DNA from 2 places in the Streptomyces sp. NPDC028907 genome. Region 2 is predicted to be linked to the other one. Evidence: predicted binding sites of a transcription regulator. Region 2 holds the regulator's gene; the other holds the start of a gene.
What was found. The regulator HrcA, encoded in region 2, represses chaperone genes, less so after heat shock. The targets are predictions, from matches to a motif close to TTNGCACTCNGNNNNNCNGAGTGCNAA.
Positions count from the first base shown of each region.

Region 1: groES (co-chaperone GroES) is a predicted target of HrcA. The motif match lies at 6,610-6,636, and genes of this name have one in related genera.

Region 1 covers NZ_JBVHVE010000006.1:334,664-342,416, forward strand. Annotated here, with positions in the region: gene ACZ4UU_RS20515 (LysR family transcriptional regulator) at 1-106, opposite strand, end outside; gene ACZ4UU_RS20520 (MOSC domain-containing protein) at 187-846, shown strand; gene ACZ4UU_RS20525 (multicopper oxidase family protein) at 1,055-2,617, shown strand; gene ACZ4UU_RS20530 (SDR family NAD(P)-dependent oxidoreductase) at 2,627-3,400, shown strand; gene ACZ4UU_RS20535 (ester cyclase) at 3,632-4,324, shown strand; gene groL (chaperonin GroEL) at 4,394-6,022, opposite strand; gene groES (co-chaperone GroES) at 6,155-6,463, opposite strand; gene ACZ4UU_RS20550 (polysaccharide deacetylase family protein) at 6,895-7,728, opposite strand; gene ACZ4UU_RS20555 (polysaccharide deacetylase family protein) at 7,725-7,753, opposite strand, start outside.
Region 2 covers NZ_JBVHVE010000004.1:97,023-104,775, forward strand. Annotated here, with positions in the region: gene ACZ4UU_RS13175 (hypothetical protein) at 1-448, opposite strand, end outside; gene ACZ4UU_RS13180 (16S rRNA (uracil(1498)-N(3))-methyltransferase) at 859-1,614, opposite strand; gene ACZ4UU_RS13185 (nitronate monooxygenase) at 1,611-2,696, opposite strand; gene dnaJ (molecular chaperone DnaJ) at 2,797-3,933, opposite strand; gene hrcA (heat-inducible transcriptional repressor HrcA) at 3,934-4,950, opposite strand; gene ACZ4UU_RS13200 (MBL fold metallo-hydrolase) at 5,113-5,850, shown strand; gene ACZ4UU_RS13205 (DUF3097 domain-containing protein) at 5,893-6,708, shown strand; gene ACZ4UU_RS13210 (Uma2 family endonuclease) at 6,686-7,264, opposite strand; gene hemW (radical SAM family heme chaperone HemW) at 7,364-7,753, opposite strand, start outside.

The DNA.
Region 1 (7,753 bases), on a different contig from region 2:
GCTGACTGACGGCGGGCTGGGTGCAGCCCAGTTCGCGTCCGGCCGCGGAGAAGGAACCGGTGGCGGCGACGGCACGCAGGACGCGGAGGTGACGGGCTTCGAGCACGGACCGAGCATAAGTGAGCCTTGGGGAGATCACCGAATAATGCGTCGACACTTTGGCCACCCCTCGCCTACCTTGCCCTCATGAAGCTTCTCTCTGTGAACCTGGGCCGCGCGAAGCCCGTGCCGGGCGCGGATGACACCGAGGCCGTGACCGGCATCGACAAGCGGCCGGTGGCCGGGCCGGTGCGGGTCGCGGCGCCAGGGCCCAAGGGCATCGGAGGCAGCGGGCTGGCCGGGGACGCGGTGTGCAAGAGGGAGCACCACGGCGGCGACGACCAGGCCGTGTACGCGGTGGCGCGTGAGGACCTCGACGCGTGGGAGCGCGAGCTGGGTCGGTCGCTGGCGAACGGCGGCTTCGGCGAGAACCTCACGACGTCCGGCCTGGACGTGTCGGGTGCGCTGATCGGCGAGCGCTGGCGGATCGGATCCGGGGTGGTGCTGGAGGTGACGTGCGGGCGGATTCCCTGCCTGACCTTCCAGGGCCATATGGGTGAGAAGCAGTGGGTGAAGCGGTTCACCGCGAAGGCGGCGCCGGGTGCGTATCTGCGGGTGATCGAGCCGGGCGAGATCCGGGCGGGTGACGCGATGGAGATCATCCACCGCCCGGACCACGACGTGACGGTGGCGCTCCAGTTCCGGGCGGTCACGACCGAGCGGAAGCTGCTGCCGAGGCTGCTGGCGGCCGGGGAGGCGCTGCATCCGGAGTTGCTGGAGCAGGCGCGGAAGTACGTGGCGAAGTAAAGGTCCTGACGGAGCCCCGGCCGGGGCAGGTCTCTCTCCCCCCGCGGCCGCCCGCCGGCCTCGCGCAAAGGGCGGTTGTGGGATGCCGGTCGGGCAGGTGCCGCACGGCTCCTAGGGGGAAACCCCGTACGAACGGCCCGGGTTGACTCCGGGGTGGCCGGGGGACGACCCGGATGTTCGGTGGGCGGCGATCAAGGACGCTCGAAGCATGTCTCGCTTCAAGCGCGTCCTCATCGTCGTGGGTTCCGTCGTCACGGTCGCCGCGATGGCGGTCGGCGGCCTGTTCGCCTGGCTGTGGACCGGCGCCGACGTCAGCACGGTGGGCAAGGCCTCGTTCGACAACCCACTGGCGATACCGCCCCTGGCCGAGTCCACCGTCGACAAGGACGGCACCCGCGTCTTCGACCTGCGCATGCGCGCGGGCGAGACGGAGTTCAAGGCCGGGCAGAAGACCGCGACATGGGGATTCAACGGCTCCTATCTCGGCCCGACCCTGCGCGCGGCCCGCGGTGAGCAGATCCGCGTGCGCATAGCGAACGAGCTCGACGAGGCGTCCAGCGTGCACTGGCACGGCATGCACCTGCCCGCGCGGATGGACGGCGGCCCGCACCAGATGATCGCCCCGGGCGACACCTGGACTCCGCACTGGAAAGTGGACCAGCCCGCCGCGACCCTCTGGTACCACCCGCACCCGCACGGCGCGACAGAACGCCATGTGCGGCGTGGCCTGGCCGGCCTGTTCATCCTCGACGACGACAAGTCCCGGGACCTCGCCCTGCCCAAGCGGTACGGCGTGGACGACCTGCCGGTCATCGTGCAGGACGTGCGCTTCGACGGCGCGAAGCTCGCGGGCGGCCACAAGATCATGCAGAACGTGGGCTTCCTCGGCGACCAGACCATGGTCAACGGCACGCTGCGGCCGTACAAAGAGGTCGGTGACGAGCTCATACGGCTGCGGCTGCTGAACGCCTCGACGGCACGGACGTACGCCTTCGGATTCCCGGACGGCCGCGCCTTCTCGCTCATAGCGACGGACGGGGGTCTGCTGGAGCGGCCCGAGTCCATGGACCGGGTCCAGCTGTCATCGGGTGAGCGCGCCGAGATCGTCGTACGGATGCGGGCGGGTGAGCGGGTGATGCTGCGCAGCTTCCCGCAGGACAACTACGGGGACGCCTGGAACCGGCGGTTCGGCGGGGGCGACGACTCCTTCGACGTACTGGAGCTGCGTGCGGCCGGACAGCTCCGGCCCTCGCCCGCGATACCGGCCGCGCTGGGCGAGTTGGAGACGCCCGACGGCAAGGGCGCGGTGCGGGGGCGGTACTTCGACCTGAAGCGGTCCGGCATCAACGGGCGGTCCATGGTGATGGGCCGGGTGGACGAGACGGTCACGCGGGGGACGACGGAGGTGTGGACGGTCCGCAACAGCAACGGCATGCCGCACAACTTCCATGTGCACGATGTGCAGTTCCGGGTGCTGGAGGTGAACGGTGAGTCGCCGCCGGCGGCGCTGCGTGGGCCGAAGGACACGGTGTTCCTGCCGAACGGGACGACCATGAAGCTGGCGCTGCGCTTCACCGGACCGGCGGATCCGGACACGCCGTACATGTACCACTGTCATCTGCTGTACCACGAGGACCAGGGGATGATGGGTCAGTTCGTGGTGGTGGACAAGGGGCAGCGGGCGCACGCGCCGTCGCAGCACGCGGGCCGGTCCGGGCACAGCACGAGCACGGCTGAGAGGGGAGCGGAAGCGCGCAGTCCGGGGCCCTAACCTTGCGCCATGACAACGGCATTGATTACGGGTTCGACCGCGGGGATCGGCGCCGCGTTCGCGCGGCGGCTGGCAGCCGACGGGCATGACCTCGTCCTGGTGGCCCGGGACACCAAGCGGCTGCGGGAACAGGCGACCGAACTGCACGACCGGCACGGCATCGAGGCGGAGGTACTGACGGCCGACCTCGCCGAGGACTCCGGCATCGAGACGGTCGCCGCCCGCCTCGGCGACCGCAGGAACCCCGTCGACCTGCTGATCAACAACGCCGGCTTCGGCAACAAGGGCCGCTATCTCGACGTCCCCATGGCCGACGAGCTGAAGATGCTCAAGGTGCACTGCGAGGCGGTACTGCGCCTGACGTCGGCGGCGACCGAGGCGATGCGGGAACGGGGACGGGGCGGCGTCGTGAACGTCGCGTCCGTCGCCGCCTTCGTACCGCGCGGGACGTACGGCGCGTCCAAGGCGTGGGTCGTGCAGTTCACGCAGGGGGCGGCGCGGGATCTGGCCGGGAGCGGGGTGCGGTTGATGGCGCTGTGCCCCGGGTTCGTGCGCACCGAGTTCCACGAGCGGGCGGGGATGGGGACGGACAACATCCCGGGCTGGATGTGGCTGGACGCGGACAAACTGGTGGAGGTAGCTCTGAGCGATCTCGCGCGGGGGAAGTCGGTGTCGATTCCGGATCCCCGGTACAAGGTGCTGATGGGGGCGGCGAAGTTGGTGCCTCGGGGGGTGCTCGGGGGGATCAGTTCGAGGACGGGGAGGAAGTACGGGCCGCAGTAACCACCTGGCGTCCGGCGAGGCGGGCCGCCCGCAGAACGAGTCGTTCATCGCGTGCGGCGCATACGCGGGCCGCCGCCCGCCCACGCTCCCGCACGCCACCAGGTGTACGGACTGTCTCCCCCGCGCGTGCATGCCGTCATGATGCCAAAACGCCGAGAGGCGCACCGTCACGCCGATGGGGACAATGGTCATGTCCAGGCCCGCCCAGAAGGATCGGGAGGCGACGACGGCATGACCTTCGTACAGCTCATCGACTGCAAGACCAGCCGTTTCGACGAGATGAACCGGCTGATGGACAGGTGGGTCGAGCAGACCAAGGGGAAGCGGACGGCGACGCACGACATCATCGGGAAGGACCGGTCCGACCCGGCGCACTTCATCGAGATCGTGGAGTTCGCCTCGTACGAGGAGGCGATGCGGAACTCCAACCTGCCCGAGACCGACCGGATCTTCCAGGAGATGGTGGCGCTCTGTGACGAGGAGCCCACGTTCACCGATCTGGACGTGGTGCGCGACGAGCAGCTGAACGTCCTGGCCGCGCGGGCCTTCTTCGAGGGCATGGGCAGGATGGAGGCGGGGCGGATCGGTGACCATCTCACCCGTGACTACGTGGACCACGATCCGTCGTACCCGCAGCCCGTGCGGGGCATCGAAGGGATCCGCGAGCAGTACGAGGGATGGCGGTCCGCCTTCGACTTCACCTTCCGGATCGACGACCAGATGGCCCAGGGCGACCAGGTGTGCACCCGGTGGACCTGGGTCGCGCACCACAAGGGCGAGTTCCTGGGGATCCCTGCGACCGAGCAGGACGTGAGCATGCGGGGCATGACCTGGCAGCGGTTCCGGGAGGGCAGGATCTGCGAGAGCCACTGGATCTACGACCGGGCGGGGCTGCTGGAGCAACTGGGGGTACTCGGTCAGTGAAGCCCGCGAAGGGGAAGGCCCCGGTCCCGCGCACACGCGCAGGAGCGGGGCCTTCTTCGAGCGCTGGGCTCAGTGGGCGTGCCCGTGGCCGTGGCCACCGGCGGCGGCCGGCTCTTCCTCTTCCTTCTTCTCGACGACCAGGGTCTCGGTCGTCAGGAGGAGGGAGGCGATGGAAGCGGCGTTCTCCAGGGCGGAGCGGGTGACCTTGACCGGGTCGATGACGCCGGCCTTGACCAGGTCGCCGTACTCGCCGGTGGCGGCGTTGAAGCCCTGGCCCTTGTCGAGCTCGGCGACCTTGGAGGTGATGACGTAGCCCTCCAGACCGGCGTTCTCGGCGATCCAGCGCAGCGGCTCGACGGCGGCCTTGCGGACCACGGCGACACCGGTGGCCTCGTCGCCGGTCTTGCCGAGGTTGCCCTCGAGGACCTTGACGGCGTGGACCAGCGCGGAGCCACCACCGGAGACGATGCCCTCCTCGACCGCGGCGCGGGTCGCGGAGATGGCGTCCTCCAGACGGTGCTTCTTCTCCTTCAGCTCCACCTCGGTGGCGGCGCCGACCTTGATCACGCACACGCCGCCGGCCAGCTTCGCGAGGCGCTCCTGGAGCTTCTCGCGGTCCCAGTCGGAGTCGGTGTTCTCGATCTCGGCCTTGATCTGGGCGACGCGGCCCTGGACGGCGTCGGACTTGCCGGCGCCGTCGACGATCGTGGTGTCGTCCTTGGTGACCGTGATGCGGCGGGCGGAGCCCAGCACCTCGAGGCCGACCTGGTCGAGCTTGAGGCCGACCTCCTCGGAGATGACCTCGGCGCCGGTCAGCGTCGCCATGTCCTGGAGCATCGCCTTGCGGCGGTCACCGAAGCCGGGGGCCTTGACGGCGACCGCGTTGAAGGTGCCGCGGATCTTGTTGACGACCAGGGTCGACAGGGCCTCGCCCTCGACGTCCTCGGCGATGATCAGCAGCGGCTTGGAGGCACCGGCCTGGATGACCTTCTCCAGCAGCGGCAGCAGGTCCTGGATGGAGGAGATCTTGCCCTGGTTGATGAGGATGTACGGGTCCTCCAGGACGGCCTCCATGCGCTCCTGGTCCGTCACGAAGTACGGCGACAGGTAGCCCTTGTCGAAGGCCATGCCCTCGGTGAAGTCCAGCTCCAGGCCGAAGGTGTTGGACTCCTCGACGGTGATGACACCGTCCTTGCCGACCTTGTCCATCGCCTCGGCGATGAGCTCACCGACCTGCTGGTCCTGGGCGGACAGACCGGCGACGGCGGCGATGTCGGACTTCTCGTCGATCGGGCGGGCCGTCGCGAGGAGCTCCTCGGAGACCGCGGCGACGGCGGCGTCGATGCCCTTCTTCAGGGCGGCCGGGGAGGCACCGGCGGCGACGTTCTTCAGGCCCTCGCGGACCAGCGCCTGGGCCAGCACGGTGGCGGTGGTCGTACCGTCACCCGCGATGTCGTTGGTCTTGGTCGCCACCTCCTTCACCAGCTGGGCACCGAGGTTCTCGTACGGGTCCTCGACCTCGACCTCGCGGGCGATGGTGACGCCGTCGTTGGTGATGGTGGGGGCGCCGAACTTCTTGTCGATGACGACGTTGCGGCCCTTGGGGCCGATCGTCACCTTGACCGTGTCGGCCAGCTTGTTGACGCCGCGCTCGAGGGCGCGACGGGCGTCCTCGTCGAACTTCAGGATCTTCGCCATGACAGCGGGAGCCCTCTCGAAATCTGTGGGTTAAAAAGACACTGCGCCCCGGGCGCCCGGCTTCTTGTGTGGTCGCGGGGGCCAGGGGCGCAGCTGGAAGCAAAAGGTGCTTCAGAAGGTGCTTCGGGTGAACTACTTCTCGATGATCGCGAGCACGTCGCGAGCCGAGAGGACGAGGTACTCCTCGCCGTTGTACTTCACCTCGGTGCCGCCGTACTTGCTGTACAGCACGATGTCGCCGGTCTTGACGTCGAGCGGCAGACGCTCGCCGTTCTCGAAGCGGCCCGGGCCCACGGCCAGGACGACGCCCTCCTGGGGCTTCTCCTTGGCGGTGTCCGGGATGACCAGGCCAGAGGCGGTGGTCTGCTCGGCGTCGAGCGGCTGGACCACGATGCGGTCCTCGAGCGGCTTGATGGCAACCTTGGAGCTGGTGGTCGTCACGATCCGACCTCCCCCTTCGGAGATCTCACGGGGTTAACTGTCTGAGGTGGCGACCAGGTGGATCCGTCGTCGCGGGTGCCGGACCTGCCCGTCGCGTAGTTGGCACTCTCATCTGCCGAGTGCCAGAGCCGAGACTATGGCGGCGGTTAGCACTCGGTCAAGCGGACTGCTAATTCGCTGCGCTGGCCGAGCCGCGATTCGGGTGACCGGAGTCGCGGTGACCGCCCTGGGGGCTGCGCCCCCAGCCCCCCCCTTATCGGCCTGAACGGCCTCGTCCTCAAACGCCGGACGGGCTGGAGGGCCGGGCCGGCGCCGATCGGCGCCGCATGTTGACCTCGTCCTCGAACGGCCCACAGAAGGCCGGACCGACAGGTCCTTGCCCTCAAGCACCGGACGGGCTGGAGGGGCTGGGCCCGCCTCGGGAGGTTTCTTCAGATGTAGTCCTCCAAGCGGCCTACCGTCAGGCCTCTGCGCTGGATCTCGCGCAGCAGCCTTGTCGTGCGGTCTCTCAGGGAGAGGCCGGTCGGTTCGCCTGAGGGGACGGAGATGATGTCGCCTGGGTGGAGGCGGGTGGGGCCGTGGGCGTAGGTGAGTTCGCCGTCGGCTTCCATCGCGGCCCGCCACAGGGTGATCGCCGCGATGCCGCAGTCCCTCGCCGCGCGGAGGGTGGTGGTGTCGTACGTGCCGTAGGGCGGCCGGAAGAGGCGGGGGCGGATGCCGAAGCGGGCGCGGAGTTTGTTCTGCTGGCCGCAGATCTCGGCGCGCTGGCCGGCGTACGGCAGGCCACGCAGGGCGGCGTGGTCGAGGGTGTGGTTCTGGATGGACGCGCCCACCGAGCGCAGGCGCGCGAAGTGGCCGTAGCCCGGGCCGACGACACTGTCCGTGAGGAACATGCTGACGGGCAGCCGTAGTTCACGGACCAGGTCGACGAAGCGGGGGTCCTTCTCGGCGCCGTCGTCGTAGGTGAGGAAGACGACCTTGTCCCGGGTCGGGACGCGGTGCACGACGGGCAGCGGATCGTGGGCGGGGAGCCGTAGCCGGTGGGCGGGCGGGGACGGCGGTGCGGGGAGCGGGGCGGTCAGGCCCCAGTGGCGGTAGGGCTGTGCGGTGTGGGTCGGGCCCTTCGCCGAGCGGGCGCTGTGTGACCTCTCGGTGGGCGGACCTGCCTCCGGAGCCACGGCCGTCGTCGGCCGGGCGCAGCCGGCGAGCAGCGTGGACGCCAGGGCCACGGCTGCCAGCACGCGCGGCCCCGGCGTCGGCCTCACAGGTAGTCCTCCAGCCGGGCCACCG
Region 2 (7,753 bases):
GGCTGACCGGCGAGGGCGTGGCGTCGCAGTCGCCCAGCCCGTTGACGTGGAACCACTCCTTGCCGCCGATCTCGGCGACGAGGTCCCCGCGCACACAGGAACCGCTGACCGCCCGGGTGATCCGGCCGGTGACGACGATGTCCTTGCCGTCGGAGGTCTCGCCCTCGCAGTCGACCTTGACGACGGTGTTCGCACTGGCCGTCGCCCCGCCGGACTTGCCGTCGCCGTTGTCGTACGAGCCGGTGCAGTTGAGCCACCGCACGTCGGCCTTCTGCCGCTCCAGCTCCGCCGTCACGGTCTGGTCGGTGGTGAACGCCACGGTCGCGCTGCTGAGCCCACCGGGATCACAGGCCGTCATCCCTCCGACGGCGAGCACGGCGACTCCCACCGCACCCGCCACTCGCGGGCGCCTGCCAACACGACCCCAAACCCTGCTGAAAGCCCCCATGAGAGGGCAGCCTGCCACTGTCCCGGCCGCCGCGGTAGAGCGCATACGGCCACTCGCGGGGCCTCCGGCAGGCGGCCCCTGTCCCAGGCTGTCGCCAGCTGCGTCAAGGGCCGCACCGAAGCTCCACGCACGTCGGCGTAGCAGCGTTGGCGCACTCGTCCGCGCGAAGGCAGACGATTCCGGTCCGTACCGTGCGCGGTACCACCTCGGGTTCCTGCTTCACAGGCCCTCGCCGTCGTCCCCGTAGGGCGACGGTCTTACGTGGGCCTCCACAAGCGTCACTTCCCGCCCGCCCGGCGGTAGGTCCTGCCGGACGCCATGACCGTGACAACACCGCACCGCACCGCCAATCGCGTGCGATCGGCCGAGCGCCACACCTCAAGGTGACAATATCGAACAAGCTACCGACGTCAGGACCAGCGGCCGGTGCGGCCGAGGAGCAGTGCCGTCGCCGCGGTTCCGGCCGTGGAGGTCCGCAGGACGGTACGGCCCAGACGGTACGCCTTCGCTCCCGCCTCCTCGAAGAGGGCCAACTCCTCGGGGCTCACGCCGCCCTCGGGTCCGACGACGAGGACGATGTCGCCCTCGGCGGGCAGCGACGCCGTGGCCAACGGCTCGCTGCCGTAGGCGCGGTCCTCGTGCAGTACGGCGGCGAAGTCGGCCCCCGCGAGCAGCGCCGCGACCTGCTTGCTCGTGGCCGGCTCGGCGACCTCGGGGAAACGCACCCGGCGGGACTGCTTGCCGGCCTCACGCGCGGTGGCCCGCCACTTGCCGAGGGCTTTCGCGCCCCGCTCGCCCTTCCACTGCGTGATGCACCGGGCGGCCGCCCACGGCACGATCGCGTCGACGCCGGTCTCGGTCATGGTCTCGACGGCCAGCTCACCGCGGTCACCCTTGGGCAGGGCCTGGACGACGGTGATACGGGGCTGCGCGGACGGCTCCTGCGCGACCGCCCCCAGCTCCACCACCAGCCGGTCCTTGCCCTCGGCCGCCTTGACGACGCCCTCGGCCCAGCGCCCGAGCCCGTCGGTGAGGACGACGTCCTCGCCGGCCCGCAGCCGCTTCACCGAGACGGCGTGCCGCCCCTCCGGCCCGTCGAGGACGTACTCCCCACCGGGGGCGACGCCTCGCTCCAGCGACTCGACGACGAACACCGGTGCCGTCATCGGCCGGCACCGCCCCGCGGGAAGGCCGACAACGCTGTCGACGCCGCGGCCAGTTCGGCGATCAGGACGTCGACCAGCTGTCCGGCGGGCAGGTCACGGGCCATGCGGTGCCCCTGCCCCGCCCACAGGGCCATGCCCTGCGGGTCGCCGGAGGAGGCGGCCTTCTTGCGCAGGGGTGAGGTGAGGTGGTGGATCTCGGGAAAGGCGGCGGGGGCGTACGGGCCGTGCTCGCGCATGAACCGGTTGACCAGGCCACGGGCCGGGCGGCCGGAGAACGCGCGCGTCAACTCGGTCCGGACGAACAGCGGGTTGGTCAGCGCCTGCTTGTGCAGGGCGTTCGCGCCGGACTCCTGGGTGGCGAGGAAGGCGGTGCCGAGCTGGGCGGCGCTCGCCCCGGCCGCGAGGGCGGCGGCGATCTGGCTGCCCCGCATGATGCCGCCGGCGGCGACGAGAGGCAGGCTCACGGTCTCCCGGACCTGTGCGACGAGGGAGAGCAGCCCGATGCCGGAACCGTCGGTCTCCGGGTTGTCGCGGTGCGTCCCCTGATGCCCGCCGGCCTCGACGCCCTGCACGATCACGGCGTCCGCACCGGCCCGCTGCACGGCGACGGCCTCGTCCGGGGTGGTGGCGGTGACGAGCGTGAAGGTCCCGGCGCGCCGCAGGGACTCCAGCACCTCGCCGCTGGGCACGCCGAAGTGGAAGGAGACGACCGGCACCGGGTTGTCGAGCAGCACCGCGAGCTTGGCGTCGTACCCGTCGTCCCGCCCGCTGTCCGGGTCCCCCAGCTCGGTCTCGTACCAGGCGGCCTCACCGGCGAGCTGATGGGCGTAGACATCCACGGCGGCGGCATCGGCGTACTCGGGCTGCGGCATGAACAGATTGACCCCGAAAGGCCTGCCGGTCAGCCCCCTGAGCTGCTTGATCTCCTGGTACATCCCGTCGGCCGTCTTGTACCCGGCGGCGAGGAAGCCCAGCCCACCGGCCTCGGCCACGGCAGCGGCGAGCTGCGGCACGGAGACGCCGCCCGCCATGGGGGCCTGCACGATCGGATGGGGGAAGAGATCGGTCAGCGCGGAGGACATGACGGCATGTTGTCACGTCCTCCGAACAAGTCCGAATCGGCCCTTCCCCTTGGCATAGGCCAGCAATTTCCCAAGGGGATCAGCACCCGTCGCCCACGGCTCAGCGCCCGTTGAACGCATCCTTCAGCCTGGAGAACAGCCCCTGCTGCCCCGGCTGGAACTGCCCCTGCGGACGCTCCTCGCCACGCAGCTTGGCCAGCTCGCGCAGCAACCGCTCCTGCTCGGGATCCAGCTTGGTCGGCGTCTGCACCTCGACGTGCACGATGAGATCGCCGCGCCCGCCGCCCCGCAGATGCGTCACGCCCCGCCCGTGCAGCGGGATCGACTGGCCGGACTGCGTGCCCGGCCGGATGTCGACCTCCTCCATGCCGTCCAGCGTCTCCAGCGGCACCTTCGTGCCGAGGGCCGCCGCCGTCATCGGGATCGTCACCGTGCAGTGCAGGTCGTCGCCGCGCCGCTGGAACATCGCGTGCGGCAGCTCGTGGATCTCGACGTACAGGTCACCGGCGGGACCGCCGCCCGGCCCGACCTCGCCCTCACCGGCGAGCTGGATCCGCGTGCCGTTGTCGACACCGGCCGGGATCTTGACGGTCAGGGTCCGACGGGACCGTACCCGCCCGTCGCCCGCGCACTCGGGGCACGGTGTCGGCACGACGGTGCCGAAGCCCTGGCACTGCGGGCAGGGCCGGGACGTCATGACCTGGCCGAGGAAGGACCGCGTCACCTGCGACACCTCACCGCGACCGCGGCACATGTCACACGTCTGGGCGGAGGTGCCGGGGGCGGCCCCCTCACCGTTACAGGTGTTGCAGACGACGGCCGTGTCGACCTGGATGTCCTTCGTCGTACCGAAGGCCGCCTCGTCGAGCTCGATCTCCAGGCGGATCATGGCGTCCTGGCCCCGGCGGGTACGCGAGCGCGGACCGCGCTGCGACGCCGTACCGAAGAACGCGTCCATGATGTCCGAGAAGTTCCCGAAGCCGCCCGCGCCGAAGCCGCCGGCTCCCGCGCCGCCCGCCTGGGACAGCGGGTCGCCGCCGAGGTCGTAGACCTGCTTCTTCTGCGGGTCCGACAGCACCTCGTAAGCGGCGTTGATCTCCTTGAACCGCTCCTGGGTCTTCGGATCCGGATTGACGTCCGGGTGCAGCTCGCGCGCGAGCCGCCGGAAGGCCTTCTTGATCTCTTCCTGCGACGCGTCGCGACGCACGCCGAGAACGGCGTAGTAGTCCGTGGCCACTTACGACTCCGCCAGGATCTGTCCGACGTACCGTGCCACTGCGCGTACCGCTCCCATCGTTCCCGGGTAATCCATGCGGGTCGGTCCGACCACGCCGAGCTTGGCGACTGCCTCGCCGCCCGAACCGTAGCCCACCGACACGACGGACGTGGAGTTGAGTCCCTCGTAGGCGTTCTCGTGCCCGATGCGCACGGTCATGCCCGAATCCCCGGCCTCGCCAAGGAGTTTGAGGAGCACGACCTGCTCCTCCAAGGCTTCCAGAACGGGCCGGATGGTGAGGGGGAAGTCATGTCCGAAGCGGGTGAGATTGGCGGTTCCGCCGATCATCAGCCGCTCCTCGTTCTCCTCGACCAGCGTCTCCAGGAGGGTGGAGAGCACGGCCGAGACGGTGCCGCGGTCCTCCAGGTCGAAGGCCTCGGGGAGGTCCTCGACGAGGGTCGGCACATCGGTGAAGCGCCGCCCGGCGACCCGGCTGTTCAGCCGCGCGCGTAGATCCGCGAGCGACCCTTCGCCGAAGGGGACCGGACAGTCGACCATTCGCTGCTCGACCCGTCCGGTGTCCGTGATCAGTACGAGCATCACGCGCGCGGGCGCGAGGGACAGCAGCTCGACATGGCGGACGGTGGACCGGGTCAGCGACGGGTACTGCACGACGGCGACCTGCCGGGTGAGCTGCGCGAGCAGCCGCACGGTGCGGGCCACGACGTCGTCGAGGTCCACGGCGCCGTCGAGGAAGTTCTGGATGGCGCGCCGCTCCGGCGGGGTCATCGGTTTGACGCCGGCGAGCTTGTCGACGAACAGCCGGTAGCCCTTGTCGGTCGGGATGCGGCCGGCACTGGTGTGCGGCTGGGCGATGAAACCCTCGTCCTCCAGGGCCGCCATGTCGTTACGGACGGTCGCCGGGGAGACACCGAGGTTGTGCCGCTCGGTCAGGGCCTTCGAGCCGACCGGCTCCTCGGTCCCGACGTAGTCCTGGACGATGGCACGCAACACCTGAAGCCTGCGTTCACTCAGCAATCGCGCACACCTCCAGAAGTCGTCCCCTTGGCGCCTCGCCTGGCACTCTGCTCAGGTGAGTGCCAACCGTCCCCGGCCAGTGTACGGCGGTGGGGTACGCCCCGGGCAAGGCCGGTCACGGACCACAGTGCCCGACGCTGTCGTCTTGGCTAGCGTCGCCGTATGACGGTGACTTGGGAAGAGCTGGGGTGGGAACGGCTGGCGGCGGGGGTCGGGCGGTGCCGGCTGCCGGGCTGGGACTGCACGGCGGGGCTGGTCGTCGGGGACGGTGGCGCACTGCTCGTGGACGCCGGGTCGAGCCTCGGGGAGGGCGTGCGGTTGCGTACGCAGGCGCAGTGGCTCGCCGGTCACCGTGTGACTCATCTCGCGCTGACCCATCCGCACTTCGATCATGTCTTCGGGGCGGCGGCGTTCGCGGGGGCCGAGGTGTACGGGGCGGTGGGCGTGGACACGGTGTTCGCGCACGAGCGGGCGGAACTGCGCGCGGACGCCGTACGCCACGGCCTGGACCAGGACGCGGCGGACGAGGCGATCGACGCCCTGGTCCACCCTCACCACCAGGTGAGCGGCGAGTGGACCCTCGACCTGGACGGCGGCCGTCAGGTCCTCCTGGCGAACGTCGGCCCGGCCCACACGGCCCACGATCTGGTCGTGCTCGTACCGGGCGGGACCGTCGGCGACCGGGAGGTGGTCTTCTGCGGCGACCTGGTGGAGGAGTCCGGCGACCCGCAGGCCGGCCCGGACGCCGTACCGTCGCACTGGCCGGCGGCCCTGGACCGCCTCCTCGACCTGGGCGGCGAGGACGCGCTGTACGTGCCCGGTCACGGAGCGGTGGTGGACGCGGAGTTCGTACGACGCCAGCGCGACGCCTTGGCCGCCCGCTTCGGCGTGTCGGGCTGAACGGCGGGACGCGCGGGCCGGGCTTCTCCTATCGTCATCCGAATGCGCCAGTACTCCCCCGACCTGACCCCGCCCTGGAAGAAGCCCAAGCCGGCCCCTGAGGTCCCGGCGGACCCGGGTCTGGTGGTGGAGGAGCCGGGCACGGGCTTCTGCGGCGCGGTGATCCGCTGCGAGGCGGGCACGGTGACCCTGGAGGACCGCTTCGGCAAGCACCGGGTGTTCCCGCTGGAGCCGCGCGGGTTCCTGCTGGAGGGCAAGGTGGTGACGCTCGTACGCCCGTCGAGCGCGGCTCCGGTACGGCCCACCCGCACGGCCTCCGGTTCGGTCGCCGTCCCCGGCGCACGCGCACGCGTGGCCCGCGCCGGCCGTATCTACGTCGAGGGCCGGCACGACGCCGAGCTGGTCGAGAAGGTCTGGGGCGACGACCTGCGCATCGAGGGCGTGGTCGTGGAGTACCTGGAGGGCGTCGACGACCTGCCGTCGATCGTGGCCGAATTCGCACCGGGGCCGGATGCCCGGCTGGGAGTCCTGGTGGACCACTTGGTGCCGGGCTCTAAGGAGTGGCGGATCGCCGAGTCGGTGACCAGCGAGCACGCCCTGGTCGTGGGCCACCCGTACATCGACATCTGGGAGGCGGTGAAGCCGTCGTCGCTGGGGATCGCCGGGTGGCCGAAGGTGCCGCGCGGGCAGGACTGGAAGACGGGGGTGTGCCGGGCGCTGGGGTGGCCGTCGGAGAACACCGGGGCGGTGTGGCAGGCGATTCTGAAGCGGGTGGGGTCTTACAAGGACCTGGAGCCGGAGTTGTTGGGGCGAGTGGAGGAGTTGATCGACTTCGTCACGGGTAGCGGTGGGGCCTGACGTCGGGGAACGTTCCGAACTCGGTGGTGTCCAGTTCTAGCCCCAGAGCCTCCACCGGCAGCGGCTCGCCGAACTTTACGATGTGCTGCTTTCGATAGTCGGCTTCCTCGCCCTTACCAACCGGATTCGTCAGCAGGACGCAGTGCGCCATGATCGGGTCGATGACAAGGTAGGCAGGGATTTGGCCCGCTGCGTAGATAGAGCGCTTGACGCAGTAATCCCGTTCGACGCTGGTCTTGGAGACGACCTCGACAACCATGGTGATCACCGTGGACGGCAGTAGGCGCCCCGAGGCGGGCAGGACCTCGGGCGCCACGACCACCAGGTCGGGGACAGGCTCGCTGGCCTCGTCGACAATGTCGATGTCCTGGGTCTGGAGGGGGTACCAGTGCTCGACGGGAATCTGCCTGCTGATCTGCAGCACGTTGATGTTGTGCACCAGATCAGGGCTCGCCATCATCACGATTACCCCCCGGAGTAGCTCGACCTTGACGCCCTCAGGGGCCTCAAGCTCCTCGAAGACCTTCGTCATCGCACGCTCGTCCACAGCGGTCATCTCCATGGCCTCCACATCCGCCGCGTCCTTTTAGCGGCAGCCTACGAACCAGGTTAGGGACCGAACCGACGTTCCGCACCGATTCACACGTCCGAGTGATCAGTCCACCAAATCCCTGACCACCGCATCCGCCAACAACCGCCCCCGCAGCGTCAGCACCGCACGCCCCTCCGCATACGGCCCCTCCTGCAGCAGCCCCTCCCCCAGAGCCCGCCGCGAGGCCGCGAGCCCCTCCTCCCGCAGCAGCTCCAGCGGCACCCCCTCCCGCAGCCGCAGCTCCAGCAGGATCCGCTCGACCCGCCGGTCCTCGTCCGACAGCAGCTCACGCCCCGCCCCCGGCGACCGCCCCGCCGCCAGCGCCCCCGCATACGCGCCCGGATGCTTCACGTTCCACCAACGCACCCCGCCCACGTGCGAGTGGGCCCCGGGCCCCGCGCCCCACCAGTCCGCGCCTCGCCAGTACAGCTCGTTGTGCAGGCAGCGGCCCGC